2 regions of the Pelomonas baiyunensis genome follow, and region 2 is predicted to be linked to the other one. Evidence: riboswitches for the same ligand, from Rfam matches in the RefSeq annotation. Region 2 holds a riboswitch; the other holds the start of a gene.

Region 1 (15,154 bases), on a different contig from region 2:
GCGTGCGGAACGCCGAAGGGGCTCGGCTATCATCCCCTCACGATGTTCGATGTCCTGGTTTATCTCTACGAGACCTACTGGCGCCCGGACGCCTGCCCCGATCACGCGCAACTGACGCGAAAACTGACGGCGGTGGGGTTCGAGAATGATGAGATTCAGGAAGCCCTGAACTGGTTGGACGGGCTGGCGGCTGCCGGCTCCTCCTACCAGGGCGAGCAAAGCAGCCATGCGATGCGCGTCTACGCCGCCACCGAGGTGGAGCACTTGGGCGAGGCGTCCATCAGCTTCATCAGCTTCCTGGAATCCGCCGGCGTGCTGCCCGGGCCGATGCGCGAGATGGTGATCGACCGCGCCATGGCCATTCCCGGCGCCCCCATGGACCTGGAAGACCTGAAGATCATCGTGCTGATGGTGTTCTGGAGCCTGGGTGAAGAGCCGGACGCGCTCATCCTCGACGAACTCTTCGTCGCTCCGGAGGATCGGCTCATCCACTGACCGGCGGCCCTCCGCCCACAGCAAAGCGGCGCCTGAGGCGCCGCTTTTTTCATTTCAGCAATTGCGCCGGATCGGCATCCAGCCTGGCCAGTGCCTTGCGCGTGGCCTGCACGGTCAGCGCTTCGTCTTGCGCGGGCAGCAACAAACCGGCCTGCAGGAAGGCGGCCATGCGGTTCAGCGAGAACAGCACACCCCGCCCCTTGGGCGTGACGAACAGCGCGAGCTGTTTGCGCAGGCCGCGCCAGGCCAATTGCACCTGCTCGTTGCGGCCGCGGTAGTCCAGCATGAACCAGCCGCCCACCTGCAGCTCGCGCGCCCAAGCCACCATGGCCGGCGTTGGCGCCGAGCCGCCTTCGGCGACCACTTCCATGCCATCGGATTCGTGCCCGGAGAGGTCACGCACCAGCATTTCGTCGACCTCGCTGTCGCCGCTGACGTCCTCGGGCAGCATGGCTTCCAGCGTTTCGAGCTGGTCCATCAGCTCGTCCAGGCGCTCACGCGGGATGGCTGCGGTCTTGGCCGTGAATGCGGCTGCGAGTGCGTTGTTCAGCAGGCGCACATGTTCGTCTTGCTTGTCGGTGGGCACGCCCGCATGGCTCATGCCGTCGCGCAACGTCTTGAGCAACGGGGGCAAACGTCGAATGACATCCGCCCGCTCCTCGCGCGACGCCTTGGCGCTGGCGGACCAGATCAGGTCTGCCGCCGCGCGCTTCATGGCCTTGGTGACGTCGGACTGCGCCCCAGCCCGCACGGCGGTCACGGCCAGCACATCGGCCCACACGTGGAACAGGAAATCGCGCACGCCGTCTTGCACCGGCACTTCGGACAGCATCTTGCGCAGCTCGATCGTGTACTGGATCGCCAGCGTCTCGCGCTGCTCCACCTGCTGCGCCAACGACACGCCACGCTTGGAGGCCTGGTTCTCGTTCTCGAAGTAGTTGTCGAGGAACTTCTCGAACTCGGTCAGCACGGTGCTGAAGACGCGCCGGCCGGTGTCCGGGTAGGCCTCCACCACCTGCACCACGCGCTTGATCTCGCGTTCCAGCGCGTCGTTGCTGGCGCGCTCAGCCCCGGGACCGGTGGTCTGCGCGGTGTTGAAGCCCATCACGCAGGCGCCCATGCGGTCGATCAGGCGTCGAGCCGGGTGGTCAGCGGCTGCAAAGAAGTCGGGCTCGCTGACCGCCACGCGCAACACGGGCATTTGCAGGCGTGCGAACCACACCCGCACCGTGGCCGGGATGCGCTCTTCGGTCAGGATGTTCTGGAACATCATCGCCACGATTTCGATCGTGGCGCGCTCGGCGGGGTTGTTGGCCGCCTGCTTGAGCACCTGCTTGAAGGCCTGGTTGCGGGCGCCGATTTCTTCCAGCGCCCGCGGCGCGCTGGCGCCGGCCGCCGCGCCGGAATCCGCCGCGGCGCCCGGACGGCGCTGCAGCGATTCCTGCGCGTGCTTGATGGCGCCCATCAGCCGGGGCGAGCCCGCTGCAGGCGTGGCATCGGCCAGCGACGGCTTGGGCGCGCCGGACGCCGCCATCTCGGTGCCGCTGAGCGTTGAATTGCCCGCCAGCGCAGCCAGGCTCGGCTTGCCGCCGCCCGGCCGCGCCGGCACTTGGCTGGTGGCCACCGGGAAGCCCGGCACGTGCCGCGCGAGCACGCGCTGCAACTGCGCCATCACCTCGTCGGCCTGGCTGCTGGCCTTGCTGCGCGAGCCCGAGGCCTCACCGGCACCACCGGCTGCGTCGCCGACGGCGCCCGTCGCGCCCCCACCCGCCCCGGCCCCGGCCTGCGCCGACGCGGGCGCCGCTGCAGCCGGCACGGCCGCGGGCTCGCGCACCGATTGCGCCGTGCGACGGATGAAGGGACGCAGGTCGACCTCGGGCAGCACCTTTTGGGCGATCAGCCAGCGGTTGGTCTCGTGATAGGCCTCGCTGATGAGCTGCGCGAATTCCTCGTGCAGCTCGTGATGCAGCAGTTGCCAGATGTTGGCGTCCAGCCCGGCACGTCCCCAGGCGTCCAGCGCCACGCGAGCCACGACGTGCGCGCGCAGCAGGTCCAGGGGTGCGAGGTCGTCGTGGGCTTCCAGCGCCTGCATGCGGGTGCGCAGGTCGGTGAATTCCCAGGTGGCCCGGTCCATCATGACCAGCGCGAGCCGGGAGCTGGTGATTTCGCGCTCGATGGTCGAGTCGTCGACCAGGCTCATCTTGAGCGACGACGCCGGCGCCGCCGCGTCATGCTCGCGGGCGTTGTCGCTGACACCGTGCACCGCCGCATGCCGCAGGGCGGCCACCACGCCCATCTGCCAGTTCGGGCCGGCCTTCTGCCAGGCCTGCACCGCATCACGGCGGGCCATCATCACGGCGTGCGGGGCGCCCTGGGCCAGCAGCTGCGTGGCGCCTTGGCCCACCGCAGCCACCAGCGGCGTCATGCCGCGCACGAGCGCCTCAAGGTAGACGCGCCGCGCCTGCGTGGCCAGGGCCTGGTTGCGGGCAGCGGTCATGGAGCGGGAGGATCGTCTCGGCGAGGTTGTGCGGTTCGCTTCACTCTACACGACAGCCCCGGAGTTCGGATCGTTAGGGTCGTCCCGATTCGCGGCGACTTTCACCAAGTCCTCGCGCTTGACGCCCAACCACATCGCAATGGCCGCAGCCACGAACACCGACGAGTAGATGCCGAACAGGATGCCGATGGTCAGGGCCACGGCGAAGTAGTGCAGGGTCGGCCCCCCGAACAACAGCATGGACACCACCATCAGCTGCGTGGAGCCGTGGGTGATGATGGTGCGGCTCATGGTGGAGGTGATCGCGTGGTCGATGACCTCGTGCGTGGTCATCTTGCGGTACTTGCGGAAGGCCTCGCGCACCCGGTCGAAGATCACGACGGACTCGTTCACCGAGTAGCCCAGCACCGCCAGGATGGCCGCCAGCACCGCCAGCGAAAACTCCCACTGGAAGAAGGCGAAGAAGCCCAGGATGATGACCACGTCATGCAGGTTGGCGATGATGCCGGCGACCGCGAACTTCCATTCGAAACGGATGGCCAGGTAGATCATGATGCCCAGCACGGTCACGCCCAGCGCCTTGGCCGCGTCCTGCGCGAGTTCGGCACCCACGGCCGGGCCCACCACTTCGGAGCGCGACAGCTTCACCGGCTCGGCGCCGTCGGCGGTCTTGCAGATCTGCTTGCTGACCTGCTCGCCCTGTGCCGTGACTTCCTGGTGCTTGGTGACCGTGCCAGCGTCGGCCTTGCAGATCTCGTCGAACACCTTGTCGACCACCTCAGCGGGCTTGACGTCACCGCGCACCGGCAGGCGAACCATCACGTCGCGCGAGGAGCCGAAGGGCTGCACCTGCACTTCGCCGAAGTTCATCTTCTCGACGACGTGCCGCACTTTCTCGATGTCGGCCGACTGCGGGTAGGCCACCTCCAGCACCGTGCCCCCGGTGAATTCGATGGAGAAGTGCAGGCCCCGTGTGACCAGGAAGAACACCGCGGCCGCGAAAGTGATGAAGGAGATCGCGTTGAAGACCAACGCATGCTTCATCAGCGGCAGGTCGCGCTTGATGCGAAAGAGTTCCATGTTCTACGTTCCTCAGACCTTGGCAGCAGCGTCGGCCGACTCGGCCTCGGGTTCAGGCTTCCAGACCTGACCGATGGACACGCTCTTGAGCTTCTTCTGGCGGCCGTACCAGAGGTTCACCAGGCCGCGCGAGAACACGACGGACGAGAACATCGAGGTCAGGATGCCCAGGCAGTGCACCACGGCGAAGCCCTTGATCGGGCCCGAGCCGAACACCAGCAGGGCCACGCCGGCGATCAGCGTGGTGACGTTGGAGTCCAGGATGGTGTCCCACGCATGCTTGTAGCCCAGGTGGATGGCTTGCTGCGGCGGCAGCCCGTTGCGCAGTTCCTCGCGCACGCGCTCGTTGATCAGCACGTTGGAGTCGATGGCCATGCCCAGCGCCAGCGCCATGGCGGCAATGCCCGGCAGGCTCAGCGTGGCCTGCATCATCGACAGCGCGGCCATCAACAGCAGCAGGTTGAAGCCCAGCGCGAGCGACGAGAACACGCCGAACAGCAGGTAGTACACGCACATGAAGGCGGCCACGGCCACGAAGCCCCAGGTCACCGAGGCGATGCCCTTCTCGATGTTTTCCTTGCCCAGGCTCGGGCCGATGGTCTTCTCTTCGATGATTTCCATCGGTGCGGCCAGCGAGCCGGCGCGCAGCAGCAGCGCGGTGTCGTTGGCTTCCACGGTGGTCATGGCGCCGGAGATCTTGATGCGCCCCCCGCTCAGTTCGCTGCGGATGACCGGTGCCGTCACGACCTCGCCCTTGCCCTTCTCGAACAGGATGATGGCCATGCGCTTGCCGATGTTCTCGCGCGACAGGTCCTTCATGATGCGGGCGCCCTTGGCGTCCAGCGTCAGGTCCACCGAGGGCTGGTGGTTTTCATCGAAGCCGGTTTGCGCGTCGACCAGCGCGTCACCGGTCAGCACCACTTGGCGCTTGACGATGATGGGGCCGAAGCCGCGGTCGATGAAGCGCTCGGTGCCGAAGGGCACGGGGCCGTTGCCCTTGAGCGCTTCCAGCGCCTCGGTGCCGTCGTCCACCATGCGCAGTTCCAGCGTGGCGGTGCGGCCGATGATGTCCTTGGCCTTGGCCGTGTCTTGCACGCCGGGCAGCTGAACGACGATGCGGTCCAGGCCCTGCTGCTGAATCACCGGCTCGGCCACGCCCAGTTCGTTCACGCGGTTGTGCAGCGTGGTGATGTTTTGCTTGAGCGCGGTTTCCTGCACGGCCACCTGGGCCTTGGGATTCAGGTTGCCCACCAGGCGCAGGTCGCTGCCTTCGCCCTGCGGCGCCCAGACAACGTCGGGCAGCTGGGTGCTCAGCAGGTTGAGCGCGGCGTTGCGCTGCTCGGCATCGCGGAAGGCGATGAGCACGGCGTTGCCGTCGCGGCTGATGCCGGCGTGGCGGATGTTCTTGTCGCGCAGCATGGTGCGCGCGTCACCGGTCAGGGCCTCGGCCTTCTTGGTGAGGGCCGCCTTCATGTCGACCTGCATCAGGAAGTGCACGCCGCCGCGCAAGTCCAGGCCCAGGTACATCGGGTTGGCGTGCAGGCTGGCCAGCCACTGGGGCGAGCGAGACAGCAGATTCAGCGCCACGATGTAGGCCGGGTCGCCCGCGTCCGGGTTCAGCGCCTTGCTGATGGCGTCCTTGGCCTTGAGCTGGGTGTCGGTGTCCGCAAAGCGGGCCTTGACCGATCCACCGTCAAACTGCACGAAGTCGGCCTTGACGCCGGCTTGCTGCAGGGCCGCCTCGATGCGGGTGGTCATGGAGGCGTCGACCTTGACGGTCACCTTGGCACTGGACACCTGCACCGCCGGCGCTTCGCCGAACAGGTTGGGCAGGGTGTACAGGGTGCCGATCAGCAGCGCGACGAGCAGGATCGCGTACTTCCAGAGCGGGTAGCGGTTCATGGAGAGTCCTTGTCAGCGCCAGCAGGCGTGGGCCGACCGATGTGGGCGCGAGGCCGGTAACTTCAAGCGGCCTTCACGCTGCCTTTAGGGAGAACCTGGGTGATGGCGCTGCGCTGGACTTGCACTTCCACGCCCGGGCCCACTTCCAGGTGGATGAAGTTGTCACCCAGCTTGGCGATCTTGCCGACCAGGCCGCCGGCGGTGATGACTTCGTCGCCCTTTTGCACGGCCTCGATCATGGCCTTGTGCTCCTTCTGGCGTTTCATCTGGGGCCGGATCATCACGAAATACAGCACCACGAACATCAGCACCAGGGGCAGCATGCCCAGCAGACCGTTCTCCGGGCCGGCGGCAGCGGCACCCTGGGCGTAGGCGTTGGAGATAAACACGTTGCGTTCCTTCAGGAAATCCAGCAAAAAAGGAGGGCGCCGGGCCAACCACAGGCCCACACCACACGATGGCTGCACCCGAGCCAACGCCCGAGCCACAAGCAACCCGTCATTCTAAGTGCCGCCCCGCACCCCACCCGACCGCTATGCTGGCCCCATGCAAGCCCGCACGCCGCGCATCCACGTCGGTCAGCTGCCCCATGGGCGCTTCATGCCCCATGGCGAGTTGCAGGTGTGGCCGCAGGCGGGCCAGCTCTGCTACGCGGCCGCCGGGCCGTTCAACGTGGAAATGGTGACTGCCATGTCCCGCGCCGTGGGCCGGCTGCTGCAAGACTGGCGCCCCACGCCGCCCTACCTGACGCTGACCTGGTGGCACGGCAGCCTGCTGGCCTCGCCCGAGGTGCTGCAGGCCTACCGCGGCCTGCTGCGCCTGGGCCGGCAGGTGATGCCGGCCGAACTGGCCAGCCTGTGGCTGGTGGGGCCGGAGATCGACGACGCCGCGTTCATGAAACCCCGCTGGCTGGAGGTGCACGAAGACTGCGGCTACCGGCTGGAGTTCTGCAGCACCGAGGCCGAAATGCTGCAACGGGCCGAAGCCCTGCTGCACGCAGCGGACGGCGCTGGCGCTGGCGCCGGCAGCGGCCCGCAACCCGAAGCCGCGCAGGCCTGAGCCGCCCATGCCGCAGGCCTTGACGCGCGCCCCCTGGAGCTCGCGCCTGAGCCTGCGCCGGCTGCTGACCCTGCCCTACGGCGTGCTGGTGCTGGCCCTGGTGGCGCTGGTGGGCAGCCTGTCGTGGCGCGCCGGGCGCGACACCGTGAGCACGCTGTCCGACCAACTGCTGGCCGAGGTGGTGAGCCGCATCACGCTGTCGCTGCAACACCATGTCGGCGCGGCCGACGCCGCGCTGCAAACCGCCTTCCCGGACGGCCTGCCCGCGCCGACCGATCTACGGGCGCAGCAAACGGCCCTCACGCAGCGCCTGTGGCAAGCCACCTCCGTGCAGCGCCACCCGCACCACTACGTCTACTACGCCGACCACGACGGCCGCTTCCTGGGCCTGTGGCGCTTCACCGACGACGAGGCCGAGGTGCGCCAACGCCTGGACGGCCAAGGCCCGCGCACCTTGCTGCGGCTCAGCGGCATTGCGGGCACGCCGCGCAACCCGGTGGTGGAAGACAAGGTGTACGAACCCCGGGAGCGCCCCTGGTACCAGGCGGCCATGGCCCAAGCCGAGCGCAGCCACTGGACGCCGGTGTACATCGACTTCAAAACGCTGGAGCTGGTGCTCACGCGCACCCGGCGGGTGCCGGATGCCCAAGGCGCCACCGCCGGCGTGGCGGCGACGGACCTGTCGCTGCAGCAGGTCAGCGCGCTGCTGCAGGGCCTGCAACTGAGCGAGCACGCGGTGGCGCTGGTGGTGGAGGCCGACGGGCAGCTGATTGGCGCGTCCCGCGGCGGCCCGGTCGGGCGGCAGGGGGCCGACACGCCCGAGCGCCTGAACGCCGCCCGCAGCCCAGACGCCCTCATCGCCGCCGCCTTTGCCGCCGTGCAGCAGCGCCTGGCCGCCTCGCCGCCGGGCACCGCCCCGCACACCGACAGCTTCACCGACGCCACCGGCCGGCGCATCCAGCTGGGCTACGCACGGCTGGACCCGGCCCTGGGGCTGGACTGGCGAGTCATCGTGGCGGCGCCGCAGTCTGACTTTTTGGCCGGCGTGCAGCGGCAGGTGCTGCATGCCGCCGGCCTGGCGCTGCTGGGGGTGGCCATCGTGCTGGTGCTGGGCTGGGCGGTGCTGAGCGTCGTGACCCGCGAACTGCGCGCGCTGGCCGACGCCGCGCGGCGCGTGGGCGACGGCGTGCTGGACGAACCGCCCGAAGTGCAGCGCACCGACGAGCTCGGCGACCTCGCCCGCAGTTTTGCCGACATGCAGCGCCGGCTGCTCACCGACCAGCTCACCGGCCTGTCCAACCGCGGCGCCATCCTGCGCCGCATTGAAGACCGCATCCTGCAGCGCCGCCGGCGGGGCGACCACGGGCCGTTTGCGGTGGTGTTCGTGGACCTGGCGGGGGTGAAGGACGTGAACCAGCGCTTCGGCCACGCCACGGGCGACGCCGTGCTGCAGGAGGTGGGCCAGCGCCTGCGCGCCGGTGTGCGGGCGGGCGACCTGGTGGCCCGGTTCGCGGGCGACGAGTTCGTGCTGCTGCTGGATTCGGTGCACAGCCGCGCAGACGCCGAGGCCGCCCGCGCGCACCTGGAGGCCGCCCTCGCCGTGCCCTGGCAGACTGCCGCCGACCGCACGCCCGGCGGCCTGCCGGTGCAGGCCCGCTTCGGTGTGGCCCTGTACCCCGAAGACGGGCTGAACACCGAAGCCCTGCTGCGCCGGGCCGACGCCGACCGCTACACCCGCAGCCCCACGCCTCCGGTACCTCCCGTACATCCTGTGTCATGACGCGCCGATCCTCCGCCCCACCTCTGCCTGCCTCTCTGCCTGCCACCCCGCCCTCCTCGCCCGTCGACCTCCACGCCCTGCGCCGCCACGCCGTGGCGCGCAGCCTCTTCACGCCCACCACGCTGCTCCAGGCCGTGGAGCGCCTGGGCGGCTTCGTGCAGGCCGACCCGCTGCGCGCGCCCGCCCGCGCCCAAGACCTGACGCTGCGCCATCGCGTCAAGGGCTACCGCGCGGGCGACCTGGAGCGGCGCTACCCCAGCCTGCCGCTGCAGGAAGACTTCTTCATCAACTACGGCTTCGTCACGCCCGCGCTGCGCGCGTTGATGCACCCGCGCACCGCCCGGCGCGTGTGGGACGACGCCCGCTGGGCGCAGGGCCGCGCCGTGCTGGCCGAGGTGCAGCGCCTGGGCGACGCGCACCCGGCCGACGTCGACGCCGCGCTGGGCCATGGCGCGGTCAAGAACTGGTTCGGCGGCAACAGCCGGCTCTCCACCGAACTGCTGGACGGCCTGCACTACCGCGGCCACCTGGACGTGGTGCGGCGCGACAACGGCACCCGCATCTACCGCCTCAGCACGCCGCCCGAGCCCCACCCCGACCCGCAAGCCGCCATGGACGCCATGGCCGATGTGCTGGTGCAGAAGTACGCCCCGCTGCCGGCGGGCAGCCTGTCACAGCTCATCAGCATGCTGTTCAACGCCGCGCACCAGTGGCAGCACCTGCGCAAGGCCACGCTCGAGCGCGCCAAGGCCCGGCTGGCCCACGCGCGCGTGGACGGCGTGGACTGGTACTGGCCCGCCGACGAAGACCCGACCCGCGGCTGGCGCATTCCGGCGCAGGTGCGGCTGCTGGCGCCGTTCGACCCCGTGGTGTGGGACCGGCGCCGGTTCGAGCTGCTGTGGGGCTGGCCCTACCGCTTCGAGGCCTACACGCCTGCGCCCAAGCGCGTGCGCGGGCACTACGCGCTGCCGCTGCTGTGGCGCGACGACGTCATCGGCTGGGCCAATGCCAGCGTCAAGGGCGGCAGGCTCAACGTCGAGTGCGGTTACGTGAGTGGCCAGCCACCGGCTGACGAAAAGTTCCCCGGGGCGCTGGCCGAGGAAATCGACCGCATGGCGGTGTTTTTGGGCGTCACTGCTTGATGCGGATCAAACCCGGGCCGGGCACACGCGCGCAGCATGGTCATCGTTCTGTCATGCCCTGCTGCTGCCCATGCCCACCCTTGACCGCAAGCCCGCCCGCGCATCTGAAGCCCGCCCTGCCGCTCGCCCCCGCCGCCCCGCTGCCCGCCGCGTGAGCGCGGGCGACACGCCGCCCCGGCTGGACGACGCGAGCCTGGAGAAGCACCGCGTCAGCCGTGCCACCACACGCCATGACGTCGTCGGAAGTGAGACGCTGGCCGAGCTGCTGCGCCGCCACCAGCAAGGCGAAGGCGGCCCGCAAGCCCTGGCCGAAGAACTGGCCACACTGCTGGACGGCAGTTCGCCCGACGAACGCCGCCACCTGCGACGCGCGCTGCGCCAGCACGAGGAGGCGGTGATGCCGGAGGCCGAAGCCGATGCCGACACCGCGCTCAACCCGCGCTGGCGCCAGGGCGCCTACCCGTACAAGAACCTGCTCTCGCGCAAGCGCTACGAGAAAGAGAAGTACCGGCTGCAGGTGGAGTTGCTGAAACTGCAGGCCTGGGTGAAGGAGACCGGTGCGCGGGTCGTCATCCTGTTCGAGGGGCGCGACGCCGCCGGCAAGGGCGGCACCATCAAGCGCTTCATGGAGCACCTGAACCCACGGGGTGCGCGCGTCGTGGCGCTGGAAAAGCCCAGCGAGGTGGAGCGCGGCCAGTGGTACTTCCAGCGCTACGTGAACCACCTGCCCACGGCGGGCGAGATCGTGCTGTTCGACCGCAGTTGGTACAACCGCGCCGGCGTGGAGCGGGTGATGGGCTTTTGCAGCGAGCCCGAGTACCAGGAGTTCCTGCGACAGACGCCGGAGTTCGAGCGGCAGTTGGTGCGCTCGGGCATCCACCTGTTCAAGTTCTGGTTCTCGGTCAGCCGTGACGAGCAGCGCCGCCGCTTCAAGGAGCGCAAGCTGCACCCGCTCAAGCAGTGGAAGTTGAGCCCCATCGACCTGGCGTCGCTGAACAAGTGGGACGACTACACGCACGCCAAGGAAGCCATGTTCCTGCACTGCGACACGTCGGACGCGCCGTGGACGGTCATCAAGAGCGACTGCAAGAAGCGCGCGCGGCTGAACGCGCTGCGCTTTGTGCTGAACCGCCTGCCCTATGCCGAACGCCGCCTGGAGCGCGTGGGGGCCGTGGACCCGCTGATCGTGGGCCGGCCGGCGCTGGTGTCTGCCCTGGGTGATGATTTGTTGGCACCTGGCGGCGCAGGGTAATCCCCACGGCGGCGGCGGGCGTCGCTAGAATTCGCGGCTTCCGAGGAGCGTTGCAACCTCATCACCCTTGAGGCCAGGCTCGGAACCCGACTACTGCAACCGCGCTCACCCGCTGACCTTCGGTCGGGGTGAGCCCATGAGCCCCCCATCTCGACTGTCAGCGGCTTCATCCCTTGAAGGAGCCGACATGACCGCCAACCTCCCCGCCCACATCGTCAAGGACCTGTCGCTCGCCGACTGGGGCCGCAAGGAAATCAAGATCGCCGAGCACGAAATGCCGGCGCTCATGGCCATCCGCAAGGAATACGCCGCCAGCCAGCCGCTCAAGGGCGCCCGCGTCGCCGGCTCGCTGCACATGACCATCCAGACCGCCGTGCTGGTGGAAACGCTGCAAGCCCTGGGCGCCCAAGTGCGCTGGGCCTCGTGCAACATTTTCTCGACCCAAGACCACGCCGCGGCCGCGCTGGCTGCCGAGGGCACGCCGGTGTTCGCCTACAAGGGCGAGACGCTGGAAGACTACTGGGACTACACGCACCGCATCTTTGACTTCGGCGCCGCCGGCACGGCCGGTGAAGGCCCGAACATGATCCTGGACGACGGCGGCGACGCGACGCTGCTGATGCACCTGGGCCAGAAGGCCGAGAAGGACCTCTCCGTGCTGGCCAACCCCGGCAGCGAGGAAGAGCGCATCCTGTTCGCCGCGATCAAGAAGAAGATCGCCGAAGACGGCACCTGGTACACCCGCAAGGCCGCCGAAATCATCGGCGTGACCGAGGAAACCACCACCGGCGTGCTGCGCCTGAACGAGATGGCGGCCAAGGGCACGCTGCAGTTCCGCGCGATCAACGTCAACGACAGCGTCACCAAGAGTAAGTTCGACAACCTCTACGGCTGCCGCGAAAGCCTGGTGGACGCCATCAAGCGCGCCACCGACGTGATGGTGGCCGGCAAGATCGCCGTGGTGGCCGGTTATGGCGACGTGGGCAAGGGCTCGGCCCAGGCGCTGCGCGCGCTGTCGGCCCAGGTCTGGGTGACGGAGATCGACCCCATCTGCGCGCTGCAGGCCGCCATGGAAGGCTACCGCGTGGTGACCATGGAGTACGCCGCCGACAAGGCCGACATCTTCGTGACCGCCACCGGCAACAAGAACGTCATCCGCCGCGAGCACATGGAGGCGATGAAGGAAAACAGCATCGTCTGCAACATCGGCCACTTTGATAACGAAATCGACGTCGCGTCCATCGAGAACTGCGTGTGGGACGAGATCAAGCCGCAGGTGGACCACGTCACCTTCCCGGACGGCAAGAAGATCATCCTGCTGGCCAAGGGCCGCCTGGTGAACCTGGGCTGCGGCACGGGCCACCCGAGCTACGTGATGAGCTCCTCCTTCGCCAACCAGACCATTGCCCAGATCGAGCTGTTCGCCCACAAGGAACGCTACGAAGCCGGCAAGGTGTACGTGCTGCCCAAGCACCTGGACGAGAAGGTCGCCCTGCTGCAGCTGACCACGCTGAACGCGCAGCTGTCGCAACTGACCGACGAGCAAGCCGCCTACATCGGCGTGAGCAAGACGGGCCCGTTCAAGGCCAACACGTACCGGTACTGACCCAAGTCGAGCGAGGTTCCCACCATGCGCCGCCTTCTGGCCGTTGCTCTGGCTGCCTGGCTGGGAGATCTCAGCATCTCCCGAGCTCAGCTGTGCGCCGTTCTGGCGTGCGGCCTGGTGGGTCTTTTTTACTGGTGGCGCCTGCCTGAAGCGTTGCCCCTGTGGCCGGCTCTCGGGGCCGTTGCGCTTGCCACCGCGGGCGGCTTTTACTGGGACGGGCGTCGCGCTGACCCCAGCCTCGTGAGGCGACATGCGCGCTGACCAACTCCTCGTGGCCCAGGGCCTGGCGCCCACGCGGTCGGCGGCGCAGCGGCTGATCCAGGGCGGCGTGGCCGAGTGGGCGTCGCCCACAGGCTGGGCCGCGCTGAAAAAGGCCGGTGAAGACCTGCCCGAGACCGCGCAGCTGCGCGTCACCGACGACGCCGAGCTGCGCTACGTGTCCCGCGGCGGACTCAAGCTGGAAGGCGCGCTGGCACACGTGCAGGCCAACGTGACGGGCCTGACCGTGCTGGACGTGGGCCAAAGCACCGGCGGCTTCACCGACTGCCTGCTGGCGCGCGGCGCGACCCACGTGGTGGGCGTGGACGTGGGCCACGGCCAGCTGCACGCGCGGCTGCTGGCCGACGCCCGCGTGACGGCGCTGGAAGGCACCCACGTGCGCGAGCTCGACGGCCTGCGCCCCCATGCGCCCACCGGCGGCTTCCCGCTGATCGTGGGCGACCTGAGCTTCATCTCCATGATCGGCAGCCTGCCCGAGCTGCTGCCCTGGCTGGAGGGCCACGGCCACCTGCTGTTGCTGATCAAGCCGCAGTTCGAGCTCGGCCCCCAGGCCCTGGACAAACGCGGCCTCGTCAAAGACGAGGCCGACTACCCCCGCCTCGAAGCCCGCACCCGGCTCGCCTGCACGGCCCTGGGCCTGAAGGTGCTGGACTACTTCGACAGCCCCATCCACGGCGGCGACGGCAACCGCGAATTCTTCTTGTACGCCTCACGATGACCACCCCCGTCAGCTTTGAATTCTTCCCCCCGAACACGCCGGTCGGCGTCGAGAAGCTCAAGACCGTCGTGCAGGAGCTGGGCGCGCTGCAGCCGCAGTACTTCAGCGTCACGTACGGAGCCGGCGGCTCCACGCGCGACAAGACGCTGGCGGCCGTGATGGACATCGCCGGCGCCGGCTTCGAGGCCGCGCCGCACCTGTCCTGCGTGGGTTCCACGCGAGAGAACATCGCCGAGATCCTGGCCACCTACCGCGAGCGCGGCATCCACCGCGTGGTGGCGCTGCGCGGCGACCTGCCCAGCGGCACGGCCACGGCGGGCGAGTTCCGCTATGCGTCCGAGCTCGTCAGCTTCATCCGCGAAACGCAAGGCCAGGACTGGCACATCGAGGTGGCCGCCTACCCCGAGACCCACCCCCAGCAGCGTTACGCCGCGAAGGACCTGCAGCACTTTGCCGACAAGATGGGTGCGGGCGCTGACGGCGCCATCACGCAGTTCTTCTTCAACGCCGACGCCTACTTCCACTTCGTGGCCGAGGCCCGCAAGCTGGGCGTCACCCAGCCCATCGTGCCGGGCATCATGCCCTTCCACAACTACGGCCGCATTGCGCAGTTCGCGCAGCGCGACGGCATCGAGATCCCGCGCTGGGTGCAGATGAAGATGGAAGGCTTCATGGACGACGCCGCCAGCATCCGCGCCTTCGGGCTGGATGTGGTGACGCAGCTGTGCGAGCGGCTGATCGCCGGCGGCGCGCCCAGCATCCACTTCTACACGCTCAACCAGAGCGGGCTGACGCTGGAGCTGTGCAAGCGGCTGGGGCTGGGCGGCTGAACGCCTGCCGGCTGTTTTGAGCCCAGAACCGGGCGTGCGGTTGTTGCGCAAACGCCCTCTCAATCTCGCCCGAGATTGACCCAACACAAAGTCACCCGGCCTTCAGCCCCCTGGCAGCGCACCCATGTTGCGTTGCATCAATTCCGGCCGGGGCACAACGGCGTGGAATGACTCCATCGAGGCACGGCCTCATTCACAGGAGTCATCCATGTTCAAGCAAGTTCCCGCTCTCGTCGCTGTTCTGGCCGCCCTGGCCGCCCCGCTGGCCCACGCCGATGAAGGCTCGCTGCTGGTGCGCGTGCGCGCCCTGCACCTCGATTCCGCCAACAAGGACAGCACGGGTCTGGGTCTGTCCATCAACAACAAGACCTTCCCGGAAATCGACTTCAGCTACTTCGTGGCCCCGAACATCGCGGCCGAGCTGATCCTGACCTACCCGCAAAAGCAGAAGCTGTACTCCAACGGCACCGAGATCGGCTCGCTCAAGCACCTGCCGCCCACGCTGACGCTGCAG
Region 2 (15,154 bases):
TCCGCGCGGCAGAAAGAGGCTGTCGCCCGCGCGCAGCAGGAACAGTTGATCGTCGCATTGAAAGCGGTACTCACCGGCTTCCACGATGAACACCTCGTCCTGGTCTGGGTGCAGGTGCAGCGGCGGGCCGCCGGGCGCGTGGCCGTGCCAGCTCATCACGCTGAGCGCCTGGCCCGTGGCTGCGGCGGGCACGTTGAGCATCCAGAGGTCCGGCCCGACCGGCAGCGGCGCGCCGGCATGGCTGCGGCCCGCGCGAACGGGCGCCGTGACGGCCGAGGGGGGGTGGACAGCGAAGGGGACGGCAGCGTTCATGGGCACTCCGAGAGGGGGTGCTCACAGCATGTCGAAAACCGTCGCACCGCGCTGGTACGAATCGGACGCGCCGTGCTGCCAATCTAGGGGGCGTGCCGGGCGGCGCGGCCCGGCACGTCAGGTGGCGGGGAAGGTGGCGCGTCAGCCCGCCGCGTTCAGCATCGCCTGCAGCAGCACGTTGCAGCCGGCCTCGATGTGCTCGGGCTTGGCGTCCTCGATCTCGTTGTGGCTGATGCCGTCCTTGCAGGGGATGAAGATCATGCCGGCCGGGGCCAGGCGGGCCATGTAGACGGCGTCATGCCCTGCGCCGGAGACAGCGGGCATGTTGCTGTAGCCGAGGGCGTCGGCCGCCTTTTGCACGGCGGCGATGCAGTCGGGGTGGAAGGGCTGGGCCGGGTAGGCGCTGACGGGCGTGATCTCGATGGTGAGGCCCGAGTCGGCGGCGAGCTTGGCGGCGACCGCGCGGATGTCGGCGTCCATGGCTTCGCAGAGCGCGTCGGTCGAGTTGCGCAGGTCGATGCTGAACTTCACGCGGCCCGGGATCACGTTGCGGCTGTTGGGGTGGACCTGCACCATGCCCACCGTGCCGCGGCCATGGTTGGTGCCGTCGGCCTGCGGGTGGCGGTGCGCGCAGGCCACCACCTCCTGCATCAGGTGCGTGGCCACCTGCAGCGCATCCTTGCGCAGGGCCATGGGCGTGGGGCCGGCGTGGGCTTCCATGCCGGTCACGACGCAGTCGTACCAGCGGATGCCGAGCACGCCGGTGACGACGCCGATGGTCTTGTCGTGGTCCTCCAGCACCGGGCCCTGTTCGATGTGGGTCTCGAAGTAGGCGCCGATGGGGTGGTCGCCCGGCACCTGGGTGCCGATGTAGCCGATGCGTTCCAACTCACCCTTGACCGTCAAGCCTGCCGTGTCCGTCGCGGCGTAGGCGTGCTCCAGCGTGAAGGCTTTGGCGAACACGCCCGAACCCATCATGACCGGCACAAAACGCGAGCCTTCTTCATTCGTCCAGAACGCGACCTCGATGGGCGCCTCGGTCTCGATGCCGTGGTCATTCAGCGTGCGCACGACCTCGATGCCGGCGAGCACGCCGTAGTTGCCATCGAACTTGCCGCCGGTGGGTTGGGTGTCGATGTGGCTGCCGGTCATGACGGGCGGCAGGCTGTTGTTGCGACCCGGGCGGCGCATGAAGCCGTTGCCGATCTGGTCGATGGTGACCGTCATGCCGGCCTCGCGCGCCCAGCGGGTGACGAGGTCGCGGCCCTGCTTGTCGAGGTCGGTGAGCGTGAGGCGGCAGACGCCGCCCTTGTCCGTCGCGCCGATCTGGGCGAGCTCCATCAGCGAGTTCCACAGGCGCTGGCCGTTGACGCGCAGCGTGGAGAGGTCGACGGTCTTGGTGGGCATGTCCATGGCGAATCCTTTTCAGCGGGCCACGGCCGTGGGCATCAAATCGGCGCTGCGCTTGGCGGCGGCATCGAATTGCGGGCCGAAGGGCGGGCGCTTCAGATAGCGGCCGGTGCCGGGCTCAGCGCGCAAGTCGCCGCGCGCGAAGACGACGCGCCCCTGCGAGATGGTGTGGCTCGGGATGCCGCGCACGGTGCGGCCCTCGAAGATGTTGAAGTCGTTCTTGGAGAACTGCGTCTTGGCGCTCAGTGTCTTGGTGCCGGCCGGGTCCCAGAGCACGAGGTCGGCGTCGGCACCTTCGGCGATGACGCCCTTGCGCGGGTACATGTTGAACAGCTTGGCCGCGTTGGCCGAGGTGATGGCCACGAACTCCGATGGCGTCAGGCGCCCGGAGTTCACGCTGGCGTCCCACAGCACGGCCATGCGTTCCTCGACGCCACCGCAGCCGTTGGGGATCTTGGCGAAGTTGTCCTTGCCGGCGGCCTTTTGGCTCGCGCAGAAGGTGCAGTGGTCGGTCGCGGTGGTGTGCAGCTGGCCGCTTTGCAGGCCGCGCCACAGGAACTCCTGGTGGATCTTGGGGCGGAAGGGCGGGCTCATCACGTAGGCCGCGGCGGTGGCGAAGTCGGGGTCGCGGTAGACGCTGTCGTCGATCAGCAGGTGGCCGGCCAGCACTTCGCCGTACACGCGCTGGCCGCGGGCCCGCGCGCGGGCGATGGCCTCGGCGCTTTCGATGCAGCTCACGTGCACCACGTAGATGGGCACGCCCAGCACGTCGGCAATCGCAATGGCGCGGTTGGCCGCTTCGCCCTCCACCATGGGCGGGCGGCTCATGGGGTGGCCCTCGGGGCCGGTGATGCCCATCTTGGCGACCTCGGCCTGCAGCAGATAGACCAGCTCGCCGTTCTCGGCGTGCACCGTCGGCATGGCGCCGAGTTCGAGCGCACGCTTGAAGCTGTTCACCAGCGTTTCGTCGTCGCACATGATGGCGTTCTTGTAGGCCATGAAGTGCTTGAAGCTGTTCACGCCTTCCTCGCGCACCAGCGTGCCCATGTCGTCGCTGACGCTCTGGTCCCACCAGGTCACGGCCACATGGAAGGCGTAGTCGCTCGCGGCCTTCTCGGCCCAGCCGCGCCAGGTGCGGTAGGCGTCCATCAGCGGCTGCTGCGGGTTGGGGATGACGAAGTCGATGATGCTCGTCGTGCCGCCGGCCAGGGCCGCGGCCGTGCCGGTGAAGAAGTCGTCCTGCGTGACCGTGCCCATGAAGGGCAGCTGCATGTGGGTGTGCGGGTCGATGCCGCCGGGCAGCAGGTACTGGCCGGTGCCGTCCAGCGTGGTCGTGCCGGCGGGGGCTTCGCGCGCGGCGCGTTCGCCCAGGGCGACGATGCGGCCGTCGACGCAGAGCACGTCGGTGCGGCTCTCGGCGTCGGCGTTGACGACGATGGCGCCGCGGATCAGCAGGGAGGAACTCATGGGGCAGTCCTTGCGAGTTGGGGTTGCGTCTTGCCGGCCATCAGCACGCCGTAGACGAGGGCCGCAATGGCCAGCCCGGCAAACCAGGCATAGGTGTAGAGGGCCTTGAAGGCGGCGCCGACCTCGGGGAAGGCCGCCGGGAACGCGGCGTTCAGGAAGCCGGGGATGTTGGGCGCCACGCCCACGGCGAAGGCGATGACGGCCGCCCCGTTCCAGCCGCCGCGGTAGCTGTAGCGGCCGCCCTCGCGGTAGAGCTCGTCCACCACCAGCTCCGTCTTGCGCAGCACGAAGTAGTCCACGATCAGGATGCCGGCCACCGGCCCCAGCAACGCCGAGTAGCCGATGAGCCAAGTGAAGATGTAGCCCTCGGTGGAGGCCAGGATCTTCCACGGCATCATGACGATGGCGATGCCCGCGGTGAGGATGCCGCCGGCCTTGTAGCTGATGCGCCCCGGCGCCAGCGCCGAGAAGTCGTAAGCCGGGCCGACGAGGTTGGCCGCGAGGTTCACGCTCACGGTGTCGATCAGCAGCACGATGAGCGCGATCAGCACGGCCGCGCCCGTCATGCGGCTGGCCAGGTCCACCGGGTCCCACAGCGCCTTGCCGTAGATGACGACGGTGGCGGAGGTGACGAACACCGCGAGCGCGGCCAGCAAGCCCATGGGCGCCGGCAGGCCGATGGCCTGGCCGACGAGCTGGTCGCGCTGGCTCTTGGCGAAGCGCGTGAAATCCGGAATGTTCAGCGCCAGCGTCGCCCAGAAGCCGACCATGGCGGTGAGCGAGGGCCAGAAGACGGCCGAGAACTGCCCGGCCTTCTTGCCGCCTTCTACAAAAGCGGAGGGTTGATCCAGGATCGGGCCGAAGCCGCCCGCCTTGTTCCAGGCCCACCCCAGCAGCACGAAGCAGATGACGATCCTGATCGGCGCCGTCCAGGTCTCCAGCTTGCGGATGGACTCGATGCCGTGCAGCACGAACCAGAACTGCAGTGCCCAGAAGATCAGGAAGCAGGTCAGTTGGGCGGCGCTGATGCCCAGGCCTGGCAGCGGATCGCCGCCCAGCGGCTGGCCCATCAGCACGCCGGCCAGCGTGTAGACCATCTGCCCGCCGAACCAGGTCTGAATGCCGTACCAGCCGCAGGCGACGAGTGCCCGCAGCAGCGCCGGCAGCTTGGCGCCCTGCGTGCCGAACGAGGCGCGGGCCAGCACCGCGTACGGGATGCCGTACTTGGCGCCGGCATGACCAATCAGCAGCATCGGCACCAGCACGATGAGGTTGCCCAGGAACACCGTGCCCACCGCCTGGCTCCAGCTCATGCCCGACTCGATGAGGCTGGCCGCCAGTGTGTAGGCCGGGATGCACATCACCATGCCGACCCACAGCGCGGCGAAGTGATACCAGCGCCAGGTTCGCTGGGCAGCCGTGGTCGGGATCAGATCAGGGTTGCTCAGCGAAGGGTCGGTCATGGTGCGTTTCCGTGGTCGTCAGGTGTTCTGAGGAAAAGCAAATTGCGGGCCCTTGGGTGTGCTGTCGGGCCAGCGCTGCATGACGGCCTTGTGCTTGGTATAGAAGCGCACCGCCTCGGGGCCGTAGGCGTGGTGGTCGCCGAAGAGGCTGCGCTTCCAGCCGCCAAAGCTGTTGAAGGCCATGGGCACCGGCAGCGGCACGTTCACGCCCACCATGCCGACCTGGATGTGGTGCACGAACTCGCGCGCCACATGGCCGTCGCGGGTGAAGATGGCCACGCCGTTGGCGTACTCGTTGGCTTCGATCAGCGCAATCGCCGCGGCCAGGTCCGGCACGCGCACCACGCACAGCACGGGGCCGAAGATTTCCTCGGTGTAGCAGCTCATGTCAGCGCTCACGCCGTCCAGGATGGTGCCGCCGACGAAGAAGCCCTCTTCATGGCCCTGCACGCGGTAGCCGCGGCCGTCGACCACGGCGGTCGCGCCGGCTGCCACGCCTTCGCCAATCAAGCGCTCCACGCGCTGCTGCGAGGCACGCGTGATCAGCGGGCCCATCTCGGCGCCGGCCTCGTGGCCTTCGCCGATCTTGAGTGCCTTCACCTTGGGGGCCAGGGCGGCCACGAGCTTGTCGCCCACGTCGCCCACCGCCACGGCCACCGAGATCGCCATGCAGCGCTCGCCGGCCGAGCCGTAGGCGGCGCCCATCAGCGCGTCCACCGCACCGTCGAGGTCGGCGTCGGGCATGACGACCATGTGGTTCTTCGCGCCGCCCAGCGCCTGCACCCGCTTGCCGTGGGCGCTGCCGACCTTGTAGATGTGCTCCGCCACCGGCGTGGAGCCGACGAAGCTGACCGCCGCAATGCCGGGGTGGGCCAGGATGGCGTCGACGATGTCCTTGTCGCCCTGCACCACGCTGAACACACCGTCGGGCAGGCCGGCTTCCTTCAGCCATTGCGCCATCAGCAGCGAGGCCGACGGGTCACGCTCGCTGGGCTTCAAGATGAAGGCGTTGCCGCAGCCGATGGCGATGGGGTACATCCACATCGGCACCATGGCGGGGAAGTTGAACGGCGTGATGCCGGCCACCACGCCGAGCGGCTGGCGCATGCTCCAGGCGTCCATGCCGCGGGCGATCTGCTCGGTGTACTCGCCCTTGAGCAGCTGCGGCATGCCGGTGGCGAACTCCACCACCTCGATGCCACGGGCCACTTCGCCCAGCGCGTCGGGCACGGTCTTGCCGTGCTCGCGCACGATGGCCTCGGCGAGTTGGTCCTTGCGGTCCTGCAGCAGGGTCAGGAACTTGAACAGCACGCGCGAGCGGGCCAGCGGCGGGGTCTGGCTCCAGGCCTTGGCGGCCTGGGTGGCAGACGCCACGGCCGCGTCCAGATCGGCCACGCTGCCCAGCCGCAGCGTGCCCTGGACGGCGCCGGTGGCGGGGTTGTGGATGTCTTGCTGGCGCTCGCCGGTGCCGCGCGTGGCAGCGCCGTTGATCCAGTGACCGACCTCGTAGTGACTCATCGCAGATCCTTGCTTCACGCGCACCCGGCGCGCATGGTGTTGTTGGGATGCGTGGTCCAGTTGGCGTAGGAGCCGTCGATGACGCGACCGGTGCGTGCATCGGTCTCCCCAGGCTGGAGCGCGCGCATCGAGATGGTGCCAGGGACCGGGCAGATCGACACGCAGAGGTTGCATCCAACACACTCGGCTTCGTTCACGTGGAAGTGGCGCTTGCCGTCCTTCGTGGCCCAGATGGCCTGGTGGGACGTGTCTTCGCACACCACGTGGCAGCGGCCGCACTGGATGCAGCTCGCTTGGTCGATGACCGCTTTCTCCACGTGGTTGAGGTTGAGTTGGTTCCAGTTCTTGACTGAGGGAACCGCCATGCCTTGAAAGGCCTTCAGGTTGGCGTAACCCTTCTCGTCCATGAAATTGGACAGGCCCGAACACAGGTCCTGCACGATCTTGAAGCCGTAGACCATGGCGGCGGTGCAGACTTGCACGGTGCCGCAGCCCATGGCGATGAACTCGGCCGCGTCACGCCAGGTGCTGATGCCGCCGATGCCGCTGATGGGCAGGCCGGCGGTGGTGGCGTCGCGCGCAATCTCGGCCACCATGTTCAGCGCGATCGGCTTCACGGCCGGGCCGCAGTAGCCGCCGTGGGAGCCCCAGCCGTCGGTGACGGGGCTCATCGTCATGCGGTCCAGGTCCACGCCCATCACCGAGTTGATGGTGTTGATGAGGCTCACCGCATCGGCGCCGCCCGCCTTGGCCGCGCGGGCCGGAAAGCGCACGTCGGTGATGTTGGGCGTGAGCTTCACGATGACCGGCATCTTCGTGTGCTTCTTGCACCACTCGGTGACCTGCTGGATGTACTCCGGCACCTGGCCCACGGCCGCGCCCATGCCGCGCTCGCTCATGCCGTGCGGGCAGCCGAAGTTCAGCTCCACGCCGTCGGCGCCGGTATCGGCCACGCGTTCCAGGATGGCCTTCCAGCTCGGTTCGTTCACCGGCACCATCAGGCTCACCACCATGGCGCGGTCCGGGAAGTCGCGCTTCACGCGCTTGATTTCGTCGAGGTTGACCTGCAACGGCCGGTCGGAGATGAGCTCGATGTTGTTGAACCCGATGACGCGGCGGTCCTGGCTCCAGAGCGTGGCGTAGCGCGGGCCGTTGACGTTGACCACCGGCGGGTCTTCGCCGAGCGTCTTCCAGACCACGCCGCCCCAGCCGGCCTCGAAGGCGCGGCGCACGTTCACTTCCTTGTCGGTCGGCGGGGCCGACGCAAGCCAGAAGGGGTTGGGGCTCTTGATGCCCAGGAAATCGGTGCTCAGGTCAGCCATGGCGGGCCTCCGTGTCGGTGTGGCGGGCGGTGCCCAGGCCCAGGGCGCGGTCAATGGCCGCGGCGGCGCGCTTGCCGTGCTCCACGGCTTCCACGGTCAGGTCGCGGCCGCCGGCGCGGCAGTCACCGCCGGCCCACACGCGGGGCAGGCTGGTGGCACCGTCGGCGTCGGTCTGGATGCGGCCGGCTTCCAGTGCGATGGCGGCGCCGACAGGCTCGGCCACAAAGGTCTGGCCGATGGCGCGCAGCACCAGGTCGGCCTCCAGGAAGAATTGCTCGCCGGTGTCCACCAGCTTGCCGTGCTCCAGCCGGGTGGCGGCGAAGCGAATGCCGCGCACGACACCGCCTTCGGCTTCGACGGCCACGGGGCGCGCCCAGCAGCGGATCGTCACGCCGTTCGTCTGGGCCCACTGCTGCTCGTGCAGCGAGGCCGAGAGGCCGTCCGGCCCGCGGCGGTAGACCATGGTCACCTGCTCCGCACCCAGCAGCTTGCTCTGCACGGCGGCGTCCACGGCGGTCATGCCGCCGCCGATGACGACGACGCGGCGGCCCACCGGCACGATTTCCGGCGCGCTCTGGCGCAGTTCGGCGATGAAGTCCACGGCATCGCGCAGCCCGGGCAGCTCCGGCTCGGCAATGCCCAGCGCGTTGACGCCCTGCAGGCCCAGGCCCAGGAAGACGGCGTCGTACTCGGCGAGCATGCCGTCCAGCGTGATGTCGCGGCCCAGGCGGGTGTTGAGCCGGGGTGTGATGCCGCCGATGCTGAGCAGCCAGTCGATTTCCCGCTGCGCGAAGCCGCCGGCCACCTTGTAGGTGGCGAGGCCGTATTCGTTCAGGCCGCCGAGCTTATGGGCGGCGTCGAACAGCGTGACCTCATGCCCGCGCCAGGCCAGGCCGTGCGCGGCCGCCAGGCCCGCCGGGCCGGCCCCCACCACGGCCACGCGATGGCCAGTGGGCTGCGCGCGTTCGAACAGTGGCCGGGCTCCGGGAGTGACGAAGTGAGCCTCTACCGCAAAGCGCTGCAGCAGCCCGATTTCCACCGGCTTGGACTCGTTCGTGTTGCGCACGCAGGCCTGCTCGCACAGCACTTCGGTCGGGCAGACGCGGGCGCACATGCCGCCCAGCGGGTTGGCCGTCAGGATGGCCTCGGCCGCACCGCGCGGGTTGTCTTGCGCAATGCGCTGGATGAAGCTTGGCACGTCGATGCCCGTGGGGCAGGCCGTCTGGCAGGGGGCGTCGAAGCAGTAGTAGCAGCGCTCGGCCTCAATCAGCGCCTGCGTGCGGTTCAGCGGCGGGTGCGCATCGCCCAGGCGGCGGGCGTACTCGGCGGGCGCAAGGCGTCCCGACTTCAGATCGGCAAGGTCCACGGGGGTCTCCGGGTGTCTGACAGCCAAACATTACTACCCAGTAAAACTTGACCGAAGCGTAAAAACCCGCAGCGCCGCGTTGGTGCGCGCCGCACAAAATGGGGCACATGACCGACACCGCTCCCGTGACCCGCATCCCGCGTGCCGCCACCCTTCGCAAGCAGGAGGTCATCCTGGCCGAGGCCGAACGGCAGTTTGCGCGCTTCGGGTTCGAGGGGGTGAGCCTGGACAACATTGCCGCGGCGCTGGACCTCTCCCGCCAGAACCTGCTGTACCACTGGCCCAGCAAGGAAGAGCTGTACCGCGCGGTGCTGGACAGCGTGATGGGCGAGTGGATGGCCAACATGACGGCGATTGCCGAGGCGGACGAGCCGCAGGCCGCCATCCAGACCTACGTGGCCGTGAAGCTGCGCTTCAGCCGCGAGCGCCCCAGTGGCAACGCAGTGTTCACCCGCGAGATCATGGCCGGCGCGCCGCGCTACCAGGACGTGCTGAAGGCCCAGGTCATGCCGCTGCTGCACGCCGACGTGGAGCGCTTCGAGGACTGGGCCGAGCAGGGCCTGATCCGGCGCCTGGACTTCACGCACCTGATGTTCCTGATCTGGTCGTCCACGCAGGCCTACGCAGACTTGGGGCCGCAGTTCTCGCTCTACATGGGCAAGCCCCGGCTGGACGACGCGGACTTCGAAGCCGCCCGCGTGCTCATCACCGACCTGATCTGGCGCAGCCTGGCGCTGGACTGAACCCCGCCGCTGCGGCGGCGGTTCCGGCGTGCCACTGGCGTGCCGGTCGTCGCTTCACGCCGCGCTGCTGTGCAGCACCCAGCGGCCCTTGCCGGCGCGCTTGCCGGTCAGCATGGCGCGGTCCGCCAGCGTCACCAACGCAGCCGCCGTGTCGCCATGCGTGGGGTACAGCGCCACGCCGATGCTGGCGCCCACCCGGGCCGTGTGGCCGCCGGGCAGTTCGAACGGGGTGTCGAAGCAGTGCTGCAAGCGCTCCAGCGCGCGGGCCTCGCCCTCGGGCGTGGTGAGGTGGCTGAGCACCACCACGAACTCGTCGCCGCCGATGCGCGCCACCACATCGTTGCCGCGCCGGTGCTCGTTCAGGCGCTGGGCCACGGCGCACAGCAGGGCGTCGCCGGCATCGTGGCCCTGGTGGTCGTTCACGGCCTTGAAGCCGTCCAGGTCGAGGTAACACACGGCCAGGGCCGAGTGGCGCCGGGCGGCGTCGCGCAGCATCAGGCCCAGGCGGTCGTGCAGCAGGTGGCGGTTGGGCAGGCCGGTCAGGCCGTCGTGCAGGGCCTGGTGCCGGGCTTCCTGTTCGCGCTCTTTCACCGCGGTGATGTCCACCATCATCCACAGCGAGTCGCCGCCGGGCAGCTGCGTGCCGCTGAGGTCGATCCACAGCCGTCGGCCGTCCTTGCGCATCATGGGCAGCTGGGCGCGGAAGCGGCCCGACGCCGGCATGCGGGCATAGCCCCGGCCGGCGCGCTCGAATGCGGCATCGTCGGCGTAGAACGCGCGGGACGACTGGCCGTCCAGCTCGCCCGGTGCGTAGCCGAACATCTCGGCCAACGCCCGGTTGTGCCACACCTCGCGCCGGTCGCGCAGGCGCACCATGGGCACGAGGTCGTTGTCCAGCAGCGCCCCGCGCTCGCTGGCCAGGCGTGCCACGTGGGCCTGGGCGCGGCGGTGGCGGGCCTGCACGCGGTCGATCAACACCGCCGCGGCCACGATGACCGCGCCTTGCCCCAGGGCCAGCAGCGTGAACACCAGGCCGATGCGGGTTTCCAGTTCCGCCACCGGCCGCCCGAGCAGCCGGGCCTGCAAGGCCTGGTGGCTTTCCATGAGGGCCAGCGCGGTGCCGGCGGTCACCAGCGTCAGCAGCAGCACCACGCCCCACACCAGGTGTCGGCGCAGCCTCGCCCGCTGCGGGTCGGCGGGGGGCGAAGCGTCGTCAGCCATGGTGGGGTCAAAGCCGGAGCAGGGCTTCCAGGTTCACGCGCAGCTTGAGCTCGGCCGGCGCCAGGCTGGCGGCAATCGCCTGCGAGGCCAGCCGCGTGTCCCGTGGCACGGGGTTGCTCAAGGGGCTGCCGCTCTTGCCCAGCAGCGCGGCCACCATGGGCTCGTTGGCGCTGAAGCCGCGCTTGTAGACCACGCCCACCTCGCCGTTGGCCAGGCGCACGATGGTGCCGGGCGGGTACAGGCCCACCACCTTGATGAGCGCGGCGCCGGCTTCGTCGGGCTGCTGGTGTTCGTCCAGAAACACGGCGCGGGCTGCGGCTGCCCCGCTGAGCGCCTTGCGGGTGCGGCGCGGCGACAGGCGGGCGCCGAAGATGTCGATGCGGCGCAGCAGCCGGGCCAGCATCTCGCCGGCACCGCGGCCGGCCAGCGGGCCGGGGCCGGCCTCGTGGTGCAAGCGCACGGCGGTCAGCCAGGCGTTGTCGGTGATGCCAGCCTGGGCCAGACGGGCGGCCGCGCGGTCGCCGTGGGCGGCCAGGGCCTGGCGTTGCGACGGCGTGGCCGCGTCGGCCTGCGCGGCCAGGCGGTCATGGGCGGGGCCGGCGCCGTAGTTCATGGTGAGTGCCGCGCCTTGCAGGGCCTCGCGCAGCGGCGCCGGCATGCGCAGCTGCTGGGCGGTCAGGTCGGCCAGCAGCAGCGACAGCAGGGCGTGTCGGGCGCTGTAGTCGGCAAATTCCTGGCTGGTCTCAAAAATCAGCAGCACCAGCGTGGCGTCGGGGTGGGCGTGCAGGCGTTGCAGGGCCTGGTCCCGCAATGCGGCCAGCCGGCCGGCGAAGTCTTGCGGCTCGGTCTCGCGCAGCAGGGCGTGGGTGTGCAGCAGCAGGTCCGACCACGCCTCCCGCGGGCCCAGTTCCACCTTGGCGGCGGCGGGCTGCTCCAGCCGGAAGCTGGTGTCGGCCTTGGCGATGTCTGACAGCGGCTTGTCTTGTAGCACCAGCGTGTCGAGCCGGTGGGCGCGGGCGCGCTGGTACTCCACCGTGTCTTCCGAGCGCACCCAGGCGCCGCCGTCGATCAGGCCACGCACCAGGGGCGAGTCGCGCAGCGTCTGGCCGCGGGCGTACAGCAGCTTGCCACCTCCGTCGTACACGTCGTAGGGCAGGGTCATGCCCAGACGCAACGATTGCGCGGGCAGCTGGATGAGGTCAACGGGCATGGAAGGGGGCATTCTGAGCCGGGCTTCGGCCATGGCAAGCGCAACTTGAGCCACGGCGAAGGGGTGGCTGCGTAGAATTCCCGGCTCATCCGAGGAGCGCTGCGACAGGGCCCCACCTGCCAGGCTCGGATTCCTTCCAACGGCGCTCATCGATCTCCCCCTGTGGACCGCCATCGATGACCCGCACGCCGCCCCCCCTCAAGCTCTCTGGTCTGGAACCCGTCGCCATCGACGCGGGCAGCCTGTTCGTCAACATCGGCGAACGCACCAACGTCACCGGTTCCAAGGCGTTCGCCCGCATGATCCTGGCCGGCCAGTTCGAGGATGCGCTGGCCGTGGCCCGCCAACAGGTCGAGAACGGCGCCCAGGTCATCGACATCAACATGGACGAGGCCATGCTCGACAGCCAGGCGGCCATGGTGCGCTTCCTGAACCTGATCGCCGGCGAGCCCGAGATCGCCCGTGTGCCGATCATGATCGACTCGTCCAAGTGGGCGGTCATCGAGGCGGGGCTCAAGTGCATCCAGGGCAAGGGCATCGTCAACTCGATCTCGCTCAAGGAGGGCGTGGACGAGTTCAAGCGCCAGGCCAAGCTGGTCAAGCGCTACGGCGCCGCCGCGGTGGTGATGGCCTTTGACGAACAGGGCCAGGCTGACACCTTTGCCCGCAAGACCGAGATCTGCGAGCGCGCCTACCGCGTGCTGGTGGACGAGGTGGACTTCCCGCCCGAAGACATCATCTTCGACCCCAACATCTTCGCCATCGCCACCGGCATCGAGGAGCACGACAACTACGCCGTGGACTTCATCGAGGCCACCCGCTGGATCAAGCAGAACCTGCCGGGCGCCAAGGTGTCGGGCGGCGTGAGCAACGTGAGCTTCAGCTTCCGCGGCAACGAGCCGGTGCGCGAAGCCATCCACACCGTGTTCCTGTACCACGCCATCCAGGCGGGCCTGGACATGGGCATCGTCAACGCCGGCATGGTGGGCGTGTACGACGACCTCGACGCCGAGCTGCGCGAGCGCGTGGAAGACGTGGTGCTGAACCGCCGCAAGGATGCCGGCGAGCGCCTGATCGAGATTGCCGACCGGGCCAAAAGCGCCGGCAAGGACGACTCCGCCCGCCTGGCCTGGCGCGCGGGCAACGTGAACGAGCGCCTGAGCTACGCGCTGGTGCACGGCATCACCGACTTCATCGTCGAAGACACCGAGGAAGCCTGGCAGGCGATTCGCGCCACGGGCGGCCGGCCGCTGCACGTCATTGAAGGACCGCTGATGGCCGGCATGAACGTGGTGGGCGACCTCTTCGGCCAGGGCAAGATGTTCCTGCCCCAGGTGGTGAAGAGCGCCCGCGTGATGAAGAGCGCCGTGGCCCACCTCGTGCCCTACATCGAGGAAGAAAAGCGTCAGCTCGAAGCCGCCGGCGGCGACGTGAAGCCCAAGGGCAAGATCGTCATCGCCACGGTCAAGGGCGACGTGCACGACATCGGCAAGAACATCGTCACCGTGGTCTTGCAGTGCAACAACTACGAGGTTGTGAACATGGGCGTGATGGTGCCGGCCCAGGACATTCTCAAGAAGGCCAAGGAAGAGGGCGCGGACATCATCGGCCTGTCGGGCCTCATCACGCCCAGCCTGGAAGAAATGCAGCACGTGGCGGCCGAGATGCAGCGCGATGAATACTTCTCGTCGCGCCACATGCCGCTGCTGATCGGCGGCGCCACCACCAGCCGGGTGCACACGGCCGTCAAGATCTCGCCGCATTACGACGGCCCGGTGGTCTACGTGCCCGACGCCTCACGCGCGGTCGGCGTGTGCACCGAGCTGCTGAGCGACGACCGTGCCGCCGCCTACATCGCCGAGCTCAAGGCCGACATCGAGAAGACCCGCGCCCTGCACGCCGGCAAGAAGCAGACGCCGCTGGTGACGCTGGCCGAGGCCCGTGCAAACGCCGCGCCGCTGGACCAGGCCCGCATGCCGCCGGCCCCGAAGTTCACCGGCCGCCGCGTGCTGAAGAACCTGGACCTGGCCGAGCTCGCGAAGTACATCGACTGGGGCCCGTTCTTCCAGACCTGGGACCTGGCCGGGCCTTACCCCGCCATCCTGGACGACGAAATCGTGGGCACCGAGGCGCGCAAGGTGTTTGCCGATGCCCAGGCCATGCTGAAGAAGATCATCGACGGCCGCTGGCTGCAGGCGCATGCGGTGTTCGGCCTGTACCCGGCCGCGCGGGTGAACAGCGACGACATCGCCATCGCCAGCGAGCCGCCCATGGTGTGGCACGGCCTGCGCATGCAGACCGAGCGCCCGGTGGTAGAGGGCCCGGACGGTCAAAAGGTGCGGCGCCCCAACCGCTGCCTGAGCGACTTCGTGGCGGAAAGCGGCGACCACATCGGCCTCTTCGCCGTGACCGCCGGCCTGGGCGTGGACAAGAAGGAAGCCGAGTTCCTGGCCGCCCACGACGACTACGCCGCCATCATGCTCAAGGCCCTGGCCGACCGCCTGGCCGAAGCCGCCGCCGAGTGGCTGCACGAGCGCGTGCGCCGCGAGTTCTGGGGCTACGCCGCGAACGAGTCGCTGAGCAATGAGGACCTCATTGCCGAGAAGTACACCGGCATCCGTCCGGCACCGGGCTACCCCGCGTGCCCGGACCACCTCGCCAAGGCCGACCTGTTCCAGGTGCTGGCCCCCGACGAGATCGGCATGGGCCTGACCGACAGCATGGCCATGACGCCGGCCGCCAGCGTCAGTGGCTTCTACCTGGCGCACCCGGACGCGGCGTACTTCAACGTCGGCCGCATCGGCGACGACCAGGTCGCCGACTGGGCCGCCCGCTGCGGCCTGAGCGACGCCGACGCACGCCGCGCGCTGGCGCCCCTGCTGGGCTGAGCCCGGCCAACACGAACGGACACGAACAGACACAGTTGCGCGCTCCCGCTGCGGCCCTGTCCTACAGGGCGGCGCCGGGTGCGGCGGCATGCTCACGCCCGTCGTTCAACAACACCGGAGGCCCCATGTCGACCGCCACTCACCCCATCAAGTCCACCCAGATCGTTGCCGGCGTGGCCGTCGTGATCGCACTGCTGGGCGGCGCCTACGCCGTGGGCCGGTCGCAAGGCGGTG

The links. A riboswitch is a leader RNA that binds a small molecule or an ion and turns the genes downstream of it on or off. The one in region 2 is predicted to bind S-adenosylhomocysteine.
Region 1: linked by a shared signal. The riboswitch ahead of ahcY (adenosylhomocysteinase) and the one ahead of metH (methionine synthase) in region 2 are both predicted to bind S-adenosylhomocysteine.

Annotation. Positions count from the first base shown of each region.
Region 1 covers NZ_JBIGIB010000008.1:5,573-20,726, reverse strand. Annotated here, with positions in the region: gene ACG01O_RS21500 (Smg family protein) at 43-495, shown strand; gene ACG01O_RS21495 (DUF1631 family protein) at 545-2,992, opposite strand; gene secF (protein translocase subunit SecF) at 3,038-4,072, opposite strand; gene secD (protein translocase subunit SecD) at 4,085-5,974, opposite strand; gene yajC (preprotein translocase subunit YajC) at 6,037-6,363, opposite strand; gene ACG01O_RS21475 (hypothetical protein) at 6,521-7,033, shown strand; gene ACG01O_RS21470 (sensor domain-containing diguanylate cyclase) at 7,041-8,813, shown strand; gene ACG01O_RS21465 (DNA glycosylase AlkZ-like family protein) at 8,810-9,955, shown strand; gene ppk2 (polyphosphate kinase 2) at 10,026-11,207, shown strand; S-adenosyl-L-homocysteine riboswitch at 11,244-11,321, shown strand; gene ahcY (adenosylhomocysteinase) at 11,395-12,813, shown strand; gene ACG01O_RS21450 (TlyA family RNA methyltransferase) at 13,064-13,810, shown strand; gene metF (methylenetetrahydrofolate reductase [NAD(P)H]) at 13,807-14,640, shown strand; gene ACG01O_RS21440 (OmpW/AlkL family protein) at 14,849-15,154, shown strand, end outside.
Region 2 covers NZ_JBIGIB010000004.1:37,256-52,409, reverse strand. Annotated here, with positions in the region: gene ACG01O_RS14420 (cupin domain-containing protein) at 1-312, opposite strand, end outside; gene ACG01O_RS14415 (Zn-dependent hydrolase) at 454-1,725, opposite strand; gene hydA (dihydropyrimidinase) at 1,738-3,189, opposite strand; gene ACG01O_RS14405 (NCS1 family nucleobase:cation symporter-1) at 3,186-4,652, opposite strand; gene ACG01O_RS14400 (CoA-acylating methylmalonate-semialdehyde dehydrogenase) at 4,671-6,170, opposite strand; gene preA (NAD-dependent dihydropyrimidine dehydrogenase subunit PreA) at 6,185-7,492, opposite strand; gene ACG01O_RS14390 (NAD(P)-dependent oxidoreductase) at 7,485-8,858, opposite strand; gene ACG01O_RS14385 (TetR/AcrR family transcriptional regulator) at 8,966-9,601, shown strand; gene ACG01O_RS14380 (diguanylate cyclase) at 9,656-10,822, opposite strand; gene ACG01O_RS14375 (HD-GYP domain-containing protein) at 10,830-12,032, opposite strand; S-adenosyl-L-homocysteine riboswitch at 12,118-12,187, shown strand; gene metH (methionine synthase) at 12,185-14,920, shown strand; gene ACG01O_RS14365 (glycine zipper 2TM domain-containing protein) at 15,046-15,154, shown strand, end outside.